2 regions of the Calidithermus terrae genome follow, and region 1 is predicted to be linked to the other one. Evidence: riboswitches for the same ligand, from Rfam matches in the RefSeq annotation. Region 1 holds a riboswitch; the other holds the start of a gene.
The links. A riboswitch is a leader RNA that binds a small molecule or an ion and turns the genes downstream of it on or off. The one in region 1 is predicted to bind cyclic di-GMP.
Positions count from the first base shown of each region.

Region 2: linked by a shared signal. The riboswitch ahead of Mterra_RS19130 (metallophosphoesterase family protein) and the one ahead of Mterra_RS13855 (S8 family peptidase) in region 1 are both predicted to bind cyclic di-GMP.

Region 1 is NZ_QXDL01000126.1:1,254-11,628, reverse strand. It holds gene guaA (glutamine-hydrolyzing GMP synthase) at 1-1,280, shown strand, start outside; cyclic di-GMP riboswitch class II at 1,391-1,474, shown strand; cyclic di-GMP riboswitch class II at 1,551-1,636, shown strand; gene Mterra_RS13855 (S8 family peptidase) at 1,715-3,340, shown strand; gene Mterra_RS13850 (hypothetical protein) at 3,352-3,942, shown strand; gene Mterra_RS13845 (alpha/beta hydrolase) at 4,112-4,900, opposite strand; gene Mterra_RS13840 (efflux RND transporter permease subunit) at 4,903-8,367, opposite strand; gene Mterra_RS13835 (efflux RND transporter periplasmic adaptor subunit) at 8,377-9,588, opposite strand; gene Mterra_RS13830 (TolC family protein) at 9,585-10,375, opposite strand, start outside.
Region 2 is NZ_QXDL01000275.1:40-4,087, reverse strand. It holds partial or broken gene alr (alanine racemase) at 1-377, shown strand, start outside; gene Mterra_RS19135 (DUF3208 family protein) at 447-710, shown strand; gene Mterra_RS19130 (metallophosphoesterase family protein) at 872-1,633, opposite strand; cyclic di-GMP riboswitch class II at 1,767-1,850, opposite strand; gene Mterra_RS19125 (ABC transporter substrate-binding protein) at 1,967-3,673, opposite strand; partial or broken gene Mterra_RS19120 (PIG-L deacetylase family protein) at 3,908-4,048, opposite strand, start outside.

The DNA.
Region 1 (10,375 bases):
AGTACCTGGCGATGGCCCACGGGGGGCGGGTGGAGCGGGCCGGGCGGCGGGAGTACGGCAAGGCGGTGCTGACGCGGCACGAGGGGCCGCTGTTCGAGGGGCTGGAGGGCGAGTTGCAGATGTGGATGAGCCACTCCGACGCCGTGACCGCCCTGCCCGAGGGGTGGCGGGTGATCGCCGAGACCGAGGAGAACCCGGTGGCCGCCGTCGCAGCCCCCGACGGCCGGACCTTCGGGGTGCAGTTCCACCCGGAGGTGGTGCACAGCCCCAAGGGCATGGCGGTGCTGGAGAACTTCCTCGAGCTCGCCGGGGTGCGCCGCGACTGGACCCCCGAGCACACCCTCGAGGCCCTCATCGCCGACATCCGCGCCAAGGTGGGCAAGGACCGGGTGCTGCTGGCGGTGTCGGGCGGGGTGGACTCCTCCACCCTGGCCCTGCTGCTCTCGAGGGCCATCGGCTCGCAGCTCACCGCCGTGTTCGTGGACCATGGCCTGCTGCGCCTGAACGAGCGCCACGAGGTCGAGCAGGCCCTGCGGCCCCTGGGCGACGAGAATTTGCGGGTGGTGGACGCCTCCGAGCAGTTCCTGCGGGCGCTGAAGGGGGTTGCCGACCCCGAGGAAAAGCGCAAGATCGTGGGGCGGGAGTTCATCCGGGTCTTCGAGGCCGAAGCCCGCAAGCTCTCGCAGGAGGGCTGCCGCTGGCTGGCGCAGGGCACGCTCTACCCCGACGTCATCGAGTCGGCGGGCGGGGAAGGGGCGGCCAACATCAAGAGCCACCACAACGTGGGGGGGCTGCCCCCGGACCTCAACTTCGAGCTCCTGGAGCCCTTCCGCTACCTCTTCAAGGACGAGGTGCGCGAGCTCGCCCTGCTCCTGGGCCTCCCCGAGCCCATCCGCATGCGCCACCCCTTCCCGGGCCCCGGCCTCTCCATCCGCATCCTGGGCGAGGTCACGCCCGAGAAGCTCGACGTCCTGCGCCGCGCCGACGACATCTTCATCAGCGCCCTGCGCGACTGGAACCTCTACGACAGCGTTTCTCAGGCCCTGGCCGTGCTCACCCCCCTGCAGAGCGTGGGCGTCATCGGCGACGAGCGCAGCTACGGCTACGTGCTGGGCCTGCGGGCGGTGAGCACCGCCGACTTCATGACCGCCGACTGGGCCCGCCTGCCCCTCGACTTCCTCGACGAGGTCGCCCGCAAGATCACCCGCCAAGTCCCCGAGGTCGGGCGCGTGGTCTACGACATAACCTCCAAACCGCCCGCCACCATCGAGTGGGAGTGAGGCGCGGCAGTGCCGGAGGGCACTCCCAAGTCACGAAAGTAACGCCCCAGATGTGACGTTTGACCATTTCCCCACCTAAGGGATGTGGTACAACGGCACCTGGAGGGAAACCTCCTCTCGGAGGCGACGAAGCCTGTCCTGCATTTGGGCGCCTGGGACAGGCCGAGCCAGTGGCGCAACCGGCCGAGAGACAACCACTCCGTACGCATCTTGCCACGCCGTGGGCGTTTCTCGCCGGTCAGGTTCCCAGCCTGGCCCTAGGCGTCGTTTAGGGTGTTCGGAGGCGTTGAACCGTGTTTCCCAACGTGGGCACCAAGGGAACCGGGGAGCCAGTGGTGCAACCGGCCGAACGCAGAAAAAGCGTTCCTGACGGACCTTGGCTTTTCCCACTCATCTTTACCGTTGGCTCTTCGACCTTTCGTCCGCTCTGGGCGGTGGCCGGGCTCGCCGCTGTGGTCCTGGCGGGCTGCGGACAGCCCGTCGCCCAGACCCAGGCCGAGTTCACGGCCGTGCCCGCCCAGCTTCCGGTGAGCGGGGGAGAAGTCTCCTTCTTCTGGCAGGCCGAAGGCGCCGGGGAAGTGACCGTCACGAGCGAGCCCGCCCTGCCGGGCTTTCCCCTCACCACCCGCGACCGCTCCTTCTCGGTGAAGGTGCGGGGCAACCCCACCACCGCCGCCAAGACCTACCGCTTCACCCTCGAGCTCGCCACCCCCCAGGGCCGCGCGGTCAAGACCCAGAGCGTCACGGTCGAGCCCCAGGCCTCCGTGAGCTGCCCGAGCTCGAGCCGGCCCGCCGCCCGCGCCGCGCTCGCCGCGCCCGAGCCGCTCAGGCCCGCCGGGCTGGGCCGCTTCGACCGCCCCTACGCCAGCGGCCGCCTGCTGGTGTTCAGCCAGAGCGACAGCCGCTTGCAGAAGCTGGGCGCTGTGCGCCTGGAGGGCGGCTGGGGCGTGGTGCGGGTGCCGCAGGGCCAGGAGGCCGCCAAGGCCCGCGCCCTCGTCGAGCAGGGCCTGGCCGACTACGCCCAGCCCGAGTACCTCTACGAGGCCGCCCTGGCCGCCGTGCCCCCGGCCAACCGCCAGTACCCCGCCCAGGACGAGCTCTTCGCCCAGATGCGCCTCGAGCAGGCCTGGAAGGGCCTGAGCGCGGGCTGCGAGCGCCCCGTGGTCGCCGTGGCCGACACCGGCTTCTTCACCGACCGCCCCGACCTCGCCCCCAACCTCACCCCCCAGTCGAGCTGGCTGGACGTGGTGGGGGCTAGCCTCGAGGCCCCCCAGCCCCGCCAGGGCGCCGTGGCCCCCCACGGCGGCGACTCCCACGGCACGGCGGTCGCCGGCGTCATCGCCGCGACCACCAACGACGGCTCGATGCTGGCCGGGGTGAGCTACAACCTCGCCCAGGTCCTGCCCATCAAGATCTTCGACGCCCAGGGCCGCACCGGCACGCTCCAGATCGCGCAGGCCCTCGAGTACGCCGCCGGCCGGACCGAGATCGGCGGCCGGGCCTTCACCAACCCCACCCCCGCCCAGGTGGTCAACCTCTCGCTGGCCGGTCAGGCCTTCGACCCCTACCTCGAGAGCGTGCTGGCTAAGGTCAGCGCCCAGGGGCTGGTGGTGGTGGCTGCTAGCGGCAACTCCGGCAGCGCCAGCGTGGGCTACCCGGCCTCCTCGCCCTACGTCCTCGCCGTGGGCGCCACCGACGCGCAGGGCCAGCGCGCCGTGTGGGGCAACGGGTTCGGCTCCAACTACGGCCCCGAGCTCGACTTCGTGGCCCCCGGCACCGCCGTCCCCAGCTACGGCGGCCAGGCCGCCGACGGCGTGGGCAACGCCTACGGCACCTCGATGTCGGCGGCCTTCGTCAGCGCCACCGTCGCGCTGCACCTCTACCAGAACCAGCGCCAGCACGGCACCTTCCACCCCGAAGGCGCGGGCAGCGCCACGCTCGAGGCCGTCCGTTCCTGCCTGCGCAGCGCCGCCCAGCTCTCCGCCCCCTCGCCCGAGACCGGCCACGGCCTGATCGACGTTTCCAAGGTGATTGACCCCGCCAACCCCGCGTGCAACTAGAGGAGGTCCCCATGCCCAAGAGCCTGCTTCAACCCCTCCCCGACGAGATCCTCAGCGGCTACGAAGCCCACCTCTACCTCGCCGACCTCCAGCTCTACGGCCTCATCTACCTGCCGCAGGGCACGCTGGGCCAGCCCCTGCCCTCCACCGCCGACTGGCTCAACCAGGGCGACAGCCCCCTTCTCCCCCTCGCCAGCGTCAACCTCTACCGCTCCGACTCCCCCGCGACGCCCCGGGCCGAGGACATCCTGGCGGTGCTCCCCTCGATGGGCCTGCCCAAGGAGCGGGTGCTCTACCTGCAAGGCGGGCGGCCCCCGGCCGTCCGGGGCGGCAAGCGCCGGAGGGTGGCCCTGCTGTACCCTCACAGCGTGCTGGTGGGCTGGCTCGAGGGCCCCGAAGGCCAGGACTTCCACCAGTACGTGGCCCTCGCCCTGCCCTTCCAGCCCCTCTTCGAGGCCGAGGTCTACCCCCTGGGCCAGCCGCTCAGCCAGGCGAAGTGCCTCGAGCGCCACCCCTTCCTCACGGTCAACCTGCGCCAGGCGCGGGGGTTCTTCGCGCCGATGCCGGAGGGGCCGGGTGGGGTGGACTTGACGTTGTTCTGAGGCGATGGCTGATAGTCAATAGTCGATAGCCGATCGTCGATAGCTAAACGCCAGACGCCGGACGCGGGTCGTACGTCGTACGTCGTACGCAAGACGCAAGACGCCTCGGCCCTCGATCCTCGGCCCTAGACTCTCGACTTTTCACACGCCACGAGCTACGGGCCCTTAGTTATCGGCTATCGACCCTCCGCAAGAACGCCACCGTGGCCTGTACGATGCGCTGCCAGCCCTCGGGTTGGCCGATGTCGGCGGGCTGGTCGCCGGGCTGGGCCCCGTAGGCCCCGAAACCGGCGTGGTTGAGGCCCTCGATCACCTCGACCCGGGTGCCCTTGGGCATGCGGGGGATCTGGCGGGCGCGTTCCTCGGCGGTGAGCAGGCCGTCCTTGCCGCCGAAGAGGGCCAGGGTGGGGAGGGTGCGGCTCGAGAGGTCGTTCTGGGGGTAGGAGGCCCACAAGACCAGCCCCGCCACCGAGCGCTGAACCAGGGGGTCGCCGGAGGCGGCGAAGTTGGCGGCGGCCACGCCGCCCATGGAGTGGCCGGCCAGCACCCACTTGGTCTGGGGGTAGCCCTCGAGCACCACCCGCGCCCGGTCCTGGTCGCTGATGGCGAGGTTGAAGGGCACCCACAGCAGCGCGACCGGGTGGCCCGCCGCGGCCACCTGCCGCAGCACCGGGGCGTAGGCGCGGTAGTCCACGCGCGCGCCGGGGTAGAAGGCCAGGCCCACTCTCGCGGCCTCCCCGGCGGGGCGCAGCAGGTAGCCCCAGTTCCTGGCCTCCACCCTCACGGCGCTGTCGCTGCTGAGGGCGCCCAGGGCCTCGGGCGCGGGGGGGATGGGCTTGAGGGCCTGCCAGACGTAGAACACCACGCTGGCGGCGAAGAAGAGCATCAGGCCGAAGAAGATCAGCCAGAAGCGGCGGCTGGCGACGAGGGTCTGGGGTCGGGCGGTTTTGCGGCTCATGGTCAGTCGGTGGCTGTGGGGGCCGGGGTCTTGGGCAGGGTTTGCCCCTGGTAGCGGCGGCGCTCGAAGAGGTAGAAGGCGGCGGGCACCACGTAGAGCGTCAGCAGCGTCGAGACCGTGACGCCGCCCAGGATGATGATGCCCAGCGGCTTGCGGAACTCCGAGCCCTCCCCGCTCGCCAGGATCAGCGGCAGCGAGATGATCAGCACGGTGAGGGTGGTCATGAGGATGGGGCGCAGGCGCAGCCGGGCGGCCTCCACCAAGGCGTCGTAGAGCGGCTTCTCCTGGGCCTGGCGCACGGCGAAGTCGAGGAGCAGGATGGCGTTCTTGGTCACCAGCCCGATCAGCATCACCAGGCCCAGCACGCTGATGGTGTCGAGGCCCGCGCCGAAGAGCCATAGCGCCCAGAAGGCGCCCACCAGCGCCAGCGGGACGGGCAGCAGCAGGTAGAGGGGGTAGCGGAAGGCGTTGAACTGGCTGGCGATGACCAGGTAGTTCAGCAGCAGCGCCAGCCCGAAGGCGATGGGCGCGGTGCTGGCGAGGTCGCCCACGAAGGCGGCCCCGCCCTGGCTCTCCAGCCGCACCCCGTCGCCGAGGACGCCGGCCTCCTCGAGCGCCTGCTCGATCTGCTGGCTGTACTGGAAGACCCCGCTGGTCGCGCTCTCCGAGCGGTTGGCGGTGATGCCGGCGGAGAAGGCGTTGTTGGTGCGGGCCAGCGTGGCGGGGCTCTGGCGGCTGTCGAAGCGGCTGAGGCTCGCGAGCGGGAGCGACTGGCGCAGGCTCGGGGAGTACACCGGCAGCGAGAGCAGGGCGCTGGGGCTGCCGATGAGGCCGGGGTCGGCCTTGACCACGATGGGGTATTCCTGGCCCGAGCGGCGCAGCTTGGCCGCCTCCGCCCCCGCGTTGTAGACCCGCAGCACCTGGGCGAGGTCGTTGGGGGTGAGGCCGGTGCCCTCCAGCGCCGAGGCGTCGGGCACCAGCACCCGCTCGTTGGCCTTCTGGGCGAGGCTGCTGGAGACGTTGGCGAGGAAGTCGAGGCCGTAGAGCACCTCGAGCGCCTTCGCGTTGCGCTCCTCGAGCAGCTCGGGCGTGGGGGCCGAGAGCACGAACTGGAAGTCGTCGCCCCCCGGGCCGCCCTCGGCGGCCTTGACCCGCAGGGTGGCCTCGGGGCGGGCCTCGAGCCGGGCCTCGAGCGCGCGGGCGAGCTCGGGGACGATGGCGTAGATGTTCGCGCGCTCGCCGTGCTCCGCCAGCACCACGGTGAAGTCGGCGCGCTCAGGGTTGCCGCTGCCCAGCGCGCTGTTGGAGGAGCCCACCTCGGTGAGCACGTCCTTAACGTAGGGGCGCGCCAGCAGGAAGTCCTCGACCTCGCGGGCCAGCCGGTCGGTCTCGTCGAGGGCGGTGCCCTTGGGCAGCTCGAGGCGCACGTTGACCACGCCGTTGTCGGAGCGGGGGGTGAAGTTGAAGGGCACGCGGGGGGCCACCAGGCCGATGGAGAGGAAGAACAGCGCCCCCACCGCGAGCACCAGGGGGCTGCGGGGCAGCAGCCGGGCCAGGCTGCGGGCGTAGGCCTCGCGCAGCAGGTCGAACAGGCGCTCGGAGGCGTGGAAGAGCGAGGAGCTCACCGCCCCCGCCAGCCCGAACAGCACGCGCCCCACGTAGCGCAGCGGCAGCAGGGCCAGCCACAGCGGCAGCAGCAGCGCCTGCCAGGAGCGCAGCTTGCCCGCCAGCCAGCCGAAGTCCTCGCGGATGCCGCGCAGGCTGCGGGGCACCTCGCGCCAGGTGGGGGGCTCGGGGTCGGGGAAGTAGGCCAGGCGCACGGTGAGGAAGAACAGCGCCTCGAGCCAGCTGAAGAAGATCGCCGCCGCCAGCCCCAGCCCGAACTCGCGGAAGAGCTGCCCCACGAAGCCCGGCAGGAAGCTGATGGGCAAGAACACCGCCAGGAGCGACAGCGTCGCGGCCGAGACCGCCGAGAGCACCTCGGTGGTGCCGCGCAGCACCGCGTCCTTGAGGCCGTAGGGCTGCTCGAGCCAGTGCTCGACCTGCGCGGCGACGGCGGGGATGTCGTCGGCGGGGAGCAGGTCGGCGCTGCCCCGGCCCACCGCCGCGTGCACCGGCAGGCCCTGCGCCAGGTAGCGCTCGATGTGCTCGGCCAGCACGGCGGCGTCCTCGCGCGAGAGCAGCCCGCGGGTGGCCTTGGCTACGGCGTCGGGGACGGAGTACTTCTGGCGGCGGTAGCGGTCGATGTTCTCGGCCACCACGATGGAGTCGTCCACCACGATCCCCACCGCCACGATGATCGCCAGCAGGCTGATGACGTTGAAGGTGAAGCCCAGCAGCCCGTACACCAGAAGCGCCCCGGCCATGGTGATGGGGATGGCGACCACCACGCTGAAGACCGAGTTGAGCTTGCCCAAGAACACCAGCACCACAAAGGAGACCACCAGCGCGACGATGACCACCTCCTTCAGCGTGTCCTCGACGGTGGCCTGGATGAAGGTGGTGGTGTCGCCGGTGACGCGGGCGCGGTAGCCTTCGGGCAAGGTCGCCCTCGCCAGGGTCCCCTTGACGCCCTGCGCCACCGAGACCGCGTTGGCGTCGGGGGTCTTGCGCACGCCCAGCAGCACCACCGGCTCGCCCGACAGGCGCGTGTAGCGGCTGGGGGTGGCCTGGGTGTCGCGCACGCTGGCGAAGTCGGAGACCTTGAGGCCTCGAGCCGGGTCCACCACGATGCGCGCCACGTCGGCGGGGGTCTGGGGCTGGCTGCGGGTGACGAAGTTGAAGCGCTGCCCGCCCTGGTCCTGGCTCCCGGCCGGGATCGCCAGGGCCGAGGCCTGGATGGCCCCCACCACCTGGTTGGCGGTGAGGCCGTACTCGGCGAGCTTCCAGGGGTCGAGCAGCACCTGGATCTGGCGCTGGGGTGCGCCCTGGATCTGCAAGTCGGCCACCCCGGGCACGAGCTGGAGCTGGGGCTTGAGCGTCTTATCGACGTAGTCGGCCACCTCGCGCAGGTCGCGCCCCTCGGCCGAGACCGCCACGTAGAGGATGGGCTGGGAGGCGGGGTCGAACTTCTGCACCACCGGGGCCGAGGCGTCGCGGGGGAGCTGGCCCCGCACGGCCGCCACCCGCTGCGAGACGTCGGTGGCGACCTGGTCCACCGAGCGCCCGTAGTCGAACTGGGCGATGACCAGCGAGAAGCCCTCGCTCGACTGCGAGGAGATCTGGTCGAGGCCGGGCAGCGTGGAGAGGGCGTCCTCGATGGGCCTGGAGATCTGGCTCTCGATCTCCTCGGGCCCGGCGCCGGGGTAGGTGGTGCTGATGGCCACGACCGGGATCTCGAACTTGGGCAGCAGGTCCACGCCCAGGCCCCGGCTGGCGATGAGCCCGAAGAGCACCAGGGCCAAAAAGGCCGCCGTGGAGAAGACGAAGCGCTCGACGAAGAACTTGACCAGCGGGCTCTCACGCATGGCACGGCCTCACGGGATGACCTCGACCCTGTCGCCGTCGCGCAGGCTGGGGGGCACCGGGTAGATCACCCGGGCCCCGGCGGGGACGCCGTCCACGGCCACGGTGGTGCCGTTGTCGCCCAGCACCCGCACCGCCGCCGTCCGGGCCTGCCCCTCCTCGGCCAGCATCACCGCGGGCCGCTCGCCGGGCAGCAGGGCCCCGCTGGGCAGCAGGACGCCCTGGGCGAGCTCGAGGTTGTAGCGCAGGTTGGCGGTGGCCCCCGGCGTGAGCGGGGCCGCGACCTGGGCCACCGCCTCCACCAGACGGTCGTTGCCGGGCACCTGGGCGGTGCGCACCAGCCGGGCGTAGTAGGTCTTGCCCTGGTAGTCGAGGTTGAGCCCGCTGCCCACCGGCAGCCGCGCGGCCTCGGAGGGCGGGATGCGGAAGCGGGCCTCGAGGCTGCGGGTGTCGGCCAGGCGGAAGGCCCGGCTCCCGGCGGCCACGAACTCGCCCGGGTTGACCAGCACCTCGGCCACCACCCCGGCGTAGGGGGCCCGGATCACCGTCTCGCCGAGGGCCTTGCGGGCCTGCTGCACCTGCACCTGGGCCTGCTCGAGCTGGATGCGCAGCAGCGCGAGGTCCTCCTGGTTGGCCCGCCGGGCGCGGCTGAGGTTCTCCTGGGCGTTGTCAAAGGCGGCCTGGGCCTGGGCGCGGGCGGCCTCGAGGCCGCTGAGCTCCACCGCGGCGATGGCCCCCGCCGCCGCGAGCTCCCGGCCCTCCTTCAGGCGCCGCTCGGCCACGCTCAGGTTGGTGCGGGCGGCCTCGAGCTGGGCCTGCAGCGGCGCGAGGTTGGCCTGGGTCGAGCGCTGGGCGCGGCTGAGGTTGACCCGGGCCTGCTCGAGGCCGAGCTCGGCCTGGCGTAGGCTGCTGCGCGCGTTGGTGGCCTCGAGCTCGATCACCGCCTGGCCCGCCGCGACCCGCGCCCCCTCGCTCACCAGCACGCGCTCGACCCGCCCGCTAGCCCCCGCCGCCACCTGGCTCTCGCGGGCCGGGGCCAGCGTGACCCCGGTGGTGCGGGCGGCCACCAGGCGGCCCGTCTTGGGCGCGACCACCCGCACCCGCACCACGCGCTCGGCCGCCGGCTCTTCCTTCGCCGCGGTGGCCGACCCCGTCTGGGGCCGGCAGGCGGCGAGCGCCAGCAGGCTCAGCCCGAGGGCGAGGTAGACCCCGGCTGCCCTCATCGCCCACCGCCCGTCAGGAGGTTGTAGTAAGCCCGCAGGTAGTTGCCGACGGCCTGCTGGGCCGCGAGCTCGGCCTGGGTGAGGGCCAGCTCGGACTGGGCGTAGGCGATGGGGCTGATGAGGCCGCCCTCGAGCCGCTTCCTGTCGGCGGCGAGCTGCTCGCGGGCGTTCTCCACGGCGGCACGGCTGACGCCCAGCGCCCTCGAGGCGCTGACGAGCTGGTTGTAGAGCTGGTCGTACTGCAGGGCCAGCGCCCGCTCGACCTCGCGCGCGCCCGCCTGGGCCTGCTCGGCACGGGCCCGGGCGGCGTCGATGTCGGCGCGGGCGGCGTAGCTGGGGTCGAGGAGCTCGACCTGGAGCCGGGCCAACTCGGCCCGCTGGCGGGCCTGCAGGAGGTCGGGGTTGGCCTCGAGGTAGCCCTTCACCGCCTCGGGGCCGGGCGGCTCGGGGAGCTTGGCGAGGGGGTCGAGCGCGGCGAAGGCTCCTACCAGGCTGCGCAGGTTGCTCTGCGCCAGCGCGAAGCCGCTCTCGGCCAGGCCGGCCTGGCGGCGGGCGTCCTCGAGGCGGTTCTGGGCGTTCTTCACGTCGAGCGCGGTGCCCGAGCCGTTCTTCTGGCGGATCTGCGCCACCTGGAGGTTGGTCTCGGCCAGCTTGAGCGACTGCTGGGCCAGCCGGTTCTGCAGGTTGGCCTCGAGCACCTGCGCGTAGGCGCCGGCGATGGAGCCCTCGGCCTGGCGCAGGGCCCGGGTGTAGCTGGCCTGGGCCAGCGCCACGCGCTGCTCGGCCT
Region 2 (4,048 bases), on a different contig from region 1:
TGCCCCCCGGCCACCCCATCGGTTACGGCGGGCTCTACACCACGCAGGGCCACGAGTGGATCGCCACCCTGCCCGTGGGCTACGCCGACGGGATGCCGCGCCTGCTCTACAACCGGGCCACGGTGCGGCTCGAGGGGCACAACCACCCCGTGGTGGGCCGCATCTCCATGGACCAGATCACCGTGCGCGTCCCCGGGCCGGTGAGCCTCGAGACCGTCTTCGAGGTGGTCACCCCCGACTTCCACCCCAGCTCGAGCCTGTGGGGCTGGGCCGAGCTCACCGGGACGGTGAGCTACGAGCCGGCGGTGCGGCTGGCGGCGCGGCTGCCCCGGGTCTACCTGCGCGGCGGGGTGGAAGTGGCCCGCGCGGACGCGTGATAGCGTAAAAGGCATGCATCACCCGGATCACTCGCCTTTCGCCCGCGACCCGGGCGCGCCGGAGGGCTCATGAGGGGCGTGAAGCTCTTCCAGGGCTACCTCTGGCACCCCAAAGCGCTCGAGTTCGACCCCAAGCAGGCCCTGCCCGCGCGGCTGGGGGAGGGGCTCGAGGACGGCCCCGTTCACCTGCTCATCGACCCCGTGCGCCCGCCCTTCGCCTTCTTCCAGGACGGCACGCCCAACGCCCAACGCCTAAGGCCGGACGCCAGAAGGGGGATGGGTTTAGGGCCCCGTGCTCCGCGGTTTGTCGAGGGTCCAGGATCGGGGGTCTAGGGCCAAAACGTCTTGCGTCTTGCGTTTTGCGTCTTGCGTTTTGCGTACGGCGTAGGACGTAGGACGCACGACCGGCGTTTTGCGTCTTGCGTTCGGCATTCGGCGTTCGACGTTTGGCGTTCGACGTAGGGCGCAGGACGTACGACCCGTGCCCGCCAACCCTACCCGTGCACCGCCGGCACCCACTCGATGGTCGCGTTGGAGGCGGGCTGGTCGGAAGGGGTGAAGGAGCCCTGCCGGATCGCCTCGATGAGGGGCGGGGGGAAGCCGACGAGGGCCATGTCCTGGGCCACCCACTCGGTGTCGTAGGGGAGCTTCTTGAACTGGACCTTGAGGCCCTGGGGGGTGTCCTCGAGCACCGCCACGTCGGCGCCGGGGGCCCCGCCCAGGCTCAGGCCCACCGAGCCGGGGTCGAAGATCAGGCGGTCGCCCAGCCAGCGCTGGAAGGGCAGGTGGCTGCCCGAGGCCACGATGCAGGAGGCGTCGAAGCGCTCGAACAGCGGCAGCAGGTCGGCGGCGGGGAGCTCGAGGTCGATCTTGACCTCCGGGTCTTCGGGGGTGCCGTGGAAGGCCATGAGCTGTCCCCTGCCCAGCGGCACGCGGTGGCGGTAGCGCAGGCCCTTGAGGAAGGCGATCTCCGGCTCCTCGAGCTGGGCGATGGTCCAGCGCAGGGTGAGGTCGGAGATGCTGCTGCGGGGAGCGCTGGAGAGCACCCGGAAGGCCACGCGCATGTCGCTGCCGCCCCCGATGCAGTGCACGTTGAAGCGCTGGAGCATGCGGATGACCGGCTTGGGGTGGGGGCCGTAGCCCACGATGTCGCCCACCGCGACGATGGCGTCGAGCTGTTGCTTGGACAACCAGCCCAGCGCCGCCGCCAGGGCGGGCAGGTTGGCGTGGATGTCCGAGAGAATTCCGATGCGCATGAATGGCCTCGCTAGGGCCTGGCTGGCGTTGGGGGGTCCGGCCGAAATTAAGGCACGGTCGGCCAGGCTGGGTGCCTCACCGACCGAAAAACCTCGAACAGGCTGCCAACGCCCAGGGCAGCGGTGCGGGTTTGCTCGACTCGGCCGGTTGCGCCACTGGCTCGGCCTGTCCCAGGCGCCCAAGTGCAGGACAGGCTTCCTCGCCTCCGAGGCGGAAAGGCGAACCCTTCCAGCTCGCACCTTAGCTCGAGGAAGCCCTGGAAGCTGTGATTAATGCCCCTCGAAGGCAAGTCCCCCCGCTGCTCGCGGGGGGACCCTGGGTCAGAAGGCCGTTCAGAGCCCGGCCTTGCTCAGGCTCTTCCAGAAGGTGCCGGTGATGCCCGAGAACATGGGGTTGTAATTCTCGGCGATGCCGCGCAGCTTGTCGCTGTGCACGATGAAGACCTGCCCGGCAGGCACCAGGATGGAGGGCGCGAGGTCGTAGGCGCGCTGCCCGACCTGGCTGTACAGCGCCGCGCGCTTGGCCCGGTCGGTGGTGGCGCGGGCCTGCTCGAGCAGGCGGTCCATCTGGGCGTCCTTCAGGCCCATCAGGGGGCTGTAGTAGCCGTCCGAGGCGTAGAAGGTGTAGAGGAAGTTGTCGGGGTCGGCGTAGTCGGGGGCCCAGCTCACGAGGATCATGGCCTCCTTGCCCTCCTGGGAGTCCTTGAGGAAGTCCGACCAGGTCTTGGGCTCGAGCTCGACCTTGAACTTGGGGTTGAGCTTCTCGATGTTGGTCTTGAGGATCTCCATGGCCGTCTGCGAGGCCGCCGAGCCCGCGCGGTAGCGGGCCTTGAGCACGAAGCCGCGGCTCCAGAGCTGCCCGCCGAAGGCCTTCTTGAAGGCCGCCTCGGCCTGCTTGGGGTCGTAGGTGTACTTCCTGAGCTTGGCGTCGTAGCCGAAGTAGGTGTCGGGCATCGCCATGGTGCGCTGGAGGCCCTTGCCCAGCTGGACCTCCTTGATGTAGCGGTCGTAGTCGAAGGAGTAGGCGAAGGCCTTGCGCACGTTGACGTCGGAGAAGAAGTTGGCGGGGATGCCCTTGCCGTCGAGCTTGCCCGAGCCCAGCACGCCGGGGTCCTTGATGTTCTGGTTCATCGCGATGACCGCGGCCGAGACGTTGGGCAGCCCGTCGATGACCTTGAGGCCGGCCACGCCCTTGAGCTGCTCGAGCACCGGCCGCGGCCCGGTCTCGACGACGTCGGCGTCGCCCTTCTTCAGCGCCTCGAGGCGGGTGGCCTGCTCCTTGACGATCTGGACGATCACGTTCTGCAGCTTGGGCTTGCCGCCCCAGTAGCCGTCGAAGGCCTGCAGCACGGTGGTGTTGGCGTCGCGCCGCACCAGGCGGTAGGCGCCGGTGCCGCTGGGCTTCTGTGAGAGCGCCGACTCGGTGAGCTCGCGGTCAACCCAGTCCTTCCAGGTGGCCTCGGTGCCGTCCCACTCGCCGATGGAGACGGCGTGCTTCTTGTCCACGACCGAGTTGCCGGCGAAGGCCAGCTTGACCAGGAGCGCGGGGTCGGCCTTGGGCAGCTTGAGCACCAGCTGACCGTTGGCGTTGCAGCTCACGGCCGCGGCGATCTTGGCCCAGGTGATGCTCGGGTCGTCCTTGGCGTTGGACGCGGTGCCCAGCAGGCTCTCGGAAAGGAACCAGTTGCCCGAGCTGTGGTTGTTGGTCACCAGGTTGCGGCGCAGGCTGTACTCCGCGTCGGCGCAGGTGAACTCGTTGCCCGAGTGGAACTTCACGCCCCGGCGCAGGGTGAAGGTGTAGGTGCGGCCGTCGCTCGAGGCGCTCCAGGACGTCGCCAGCAGCGGCTGGAGCTCGGCCACGCTCTTGCCCTTATAAGTCAGCAGGGTCTCGTAGACGTTCTCGACGACCTGCCCCGAGGAGGTGTCGTAGGTCTCGCCCGGGTCGAGCGTGGGGATGTCCGCCGACTGCTGGATGAGCAGGGTGTTGGCCGGCACGGCCGCCAGCCCCAAGCCGCTCAACAGCACGCCTACAGCCAACAAGCGGGTAGTTTGCGTTCTCAACCTCATCTCCTCCTGTGCCACAAGCGAACGCTCTCCCTCGGGAGTGCGAAGCGCACTATCGCACGAAATCAGGCCGGCTCAATCGGGCGAAGGTGTGGTTTTAAGGCCATTACGGTCGAATGAGCCCCCTCAGCCGTCAGGAGGATGCGCTAGCCCAAAGCGCCCCCGAGCAGGGCGCTCGAGGGCGCTCATCGTCCTCAGGGGGCCGGCGCCCTACAGCAGCTCGCCCTGCGGCTCGCCCCGGTAGCCCGCCAGGTGGAAGGTCTCCCTCGCCAGCCGCTCGGCCGAGCGGTCCATGAAGCCGAGCACCGAGAGGGCCTGGGTGCGGTGCTGGGCCATGGCCCTGAGCTTTTG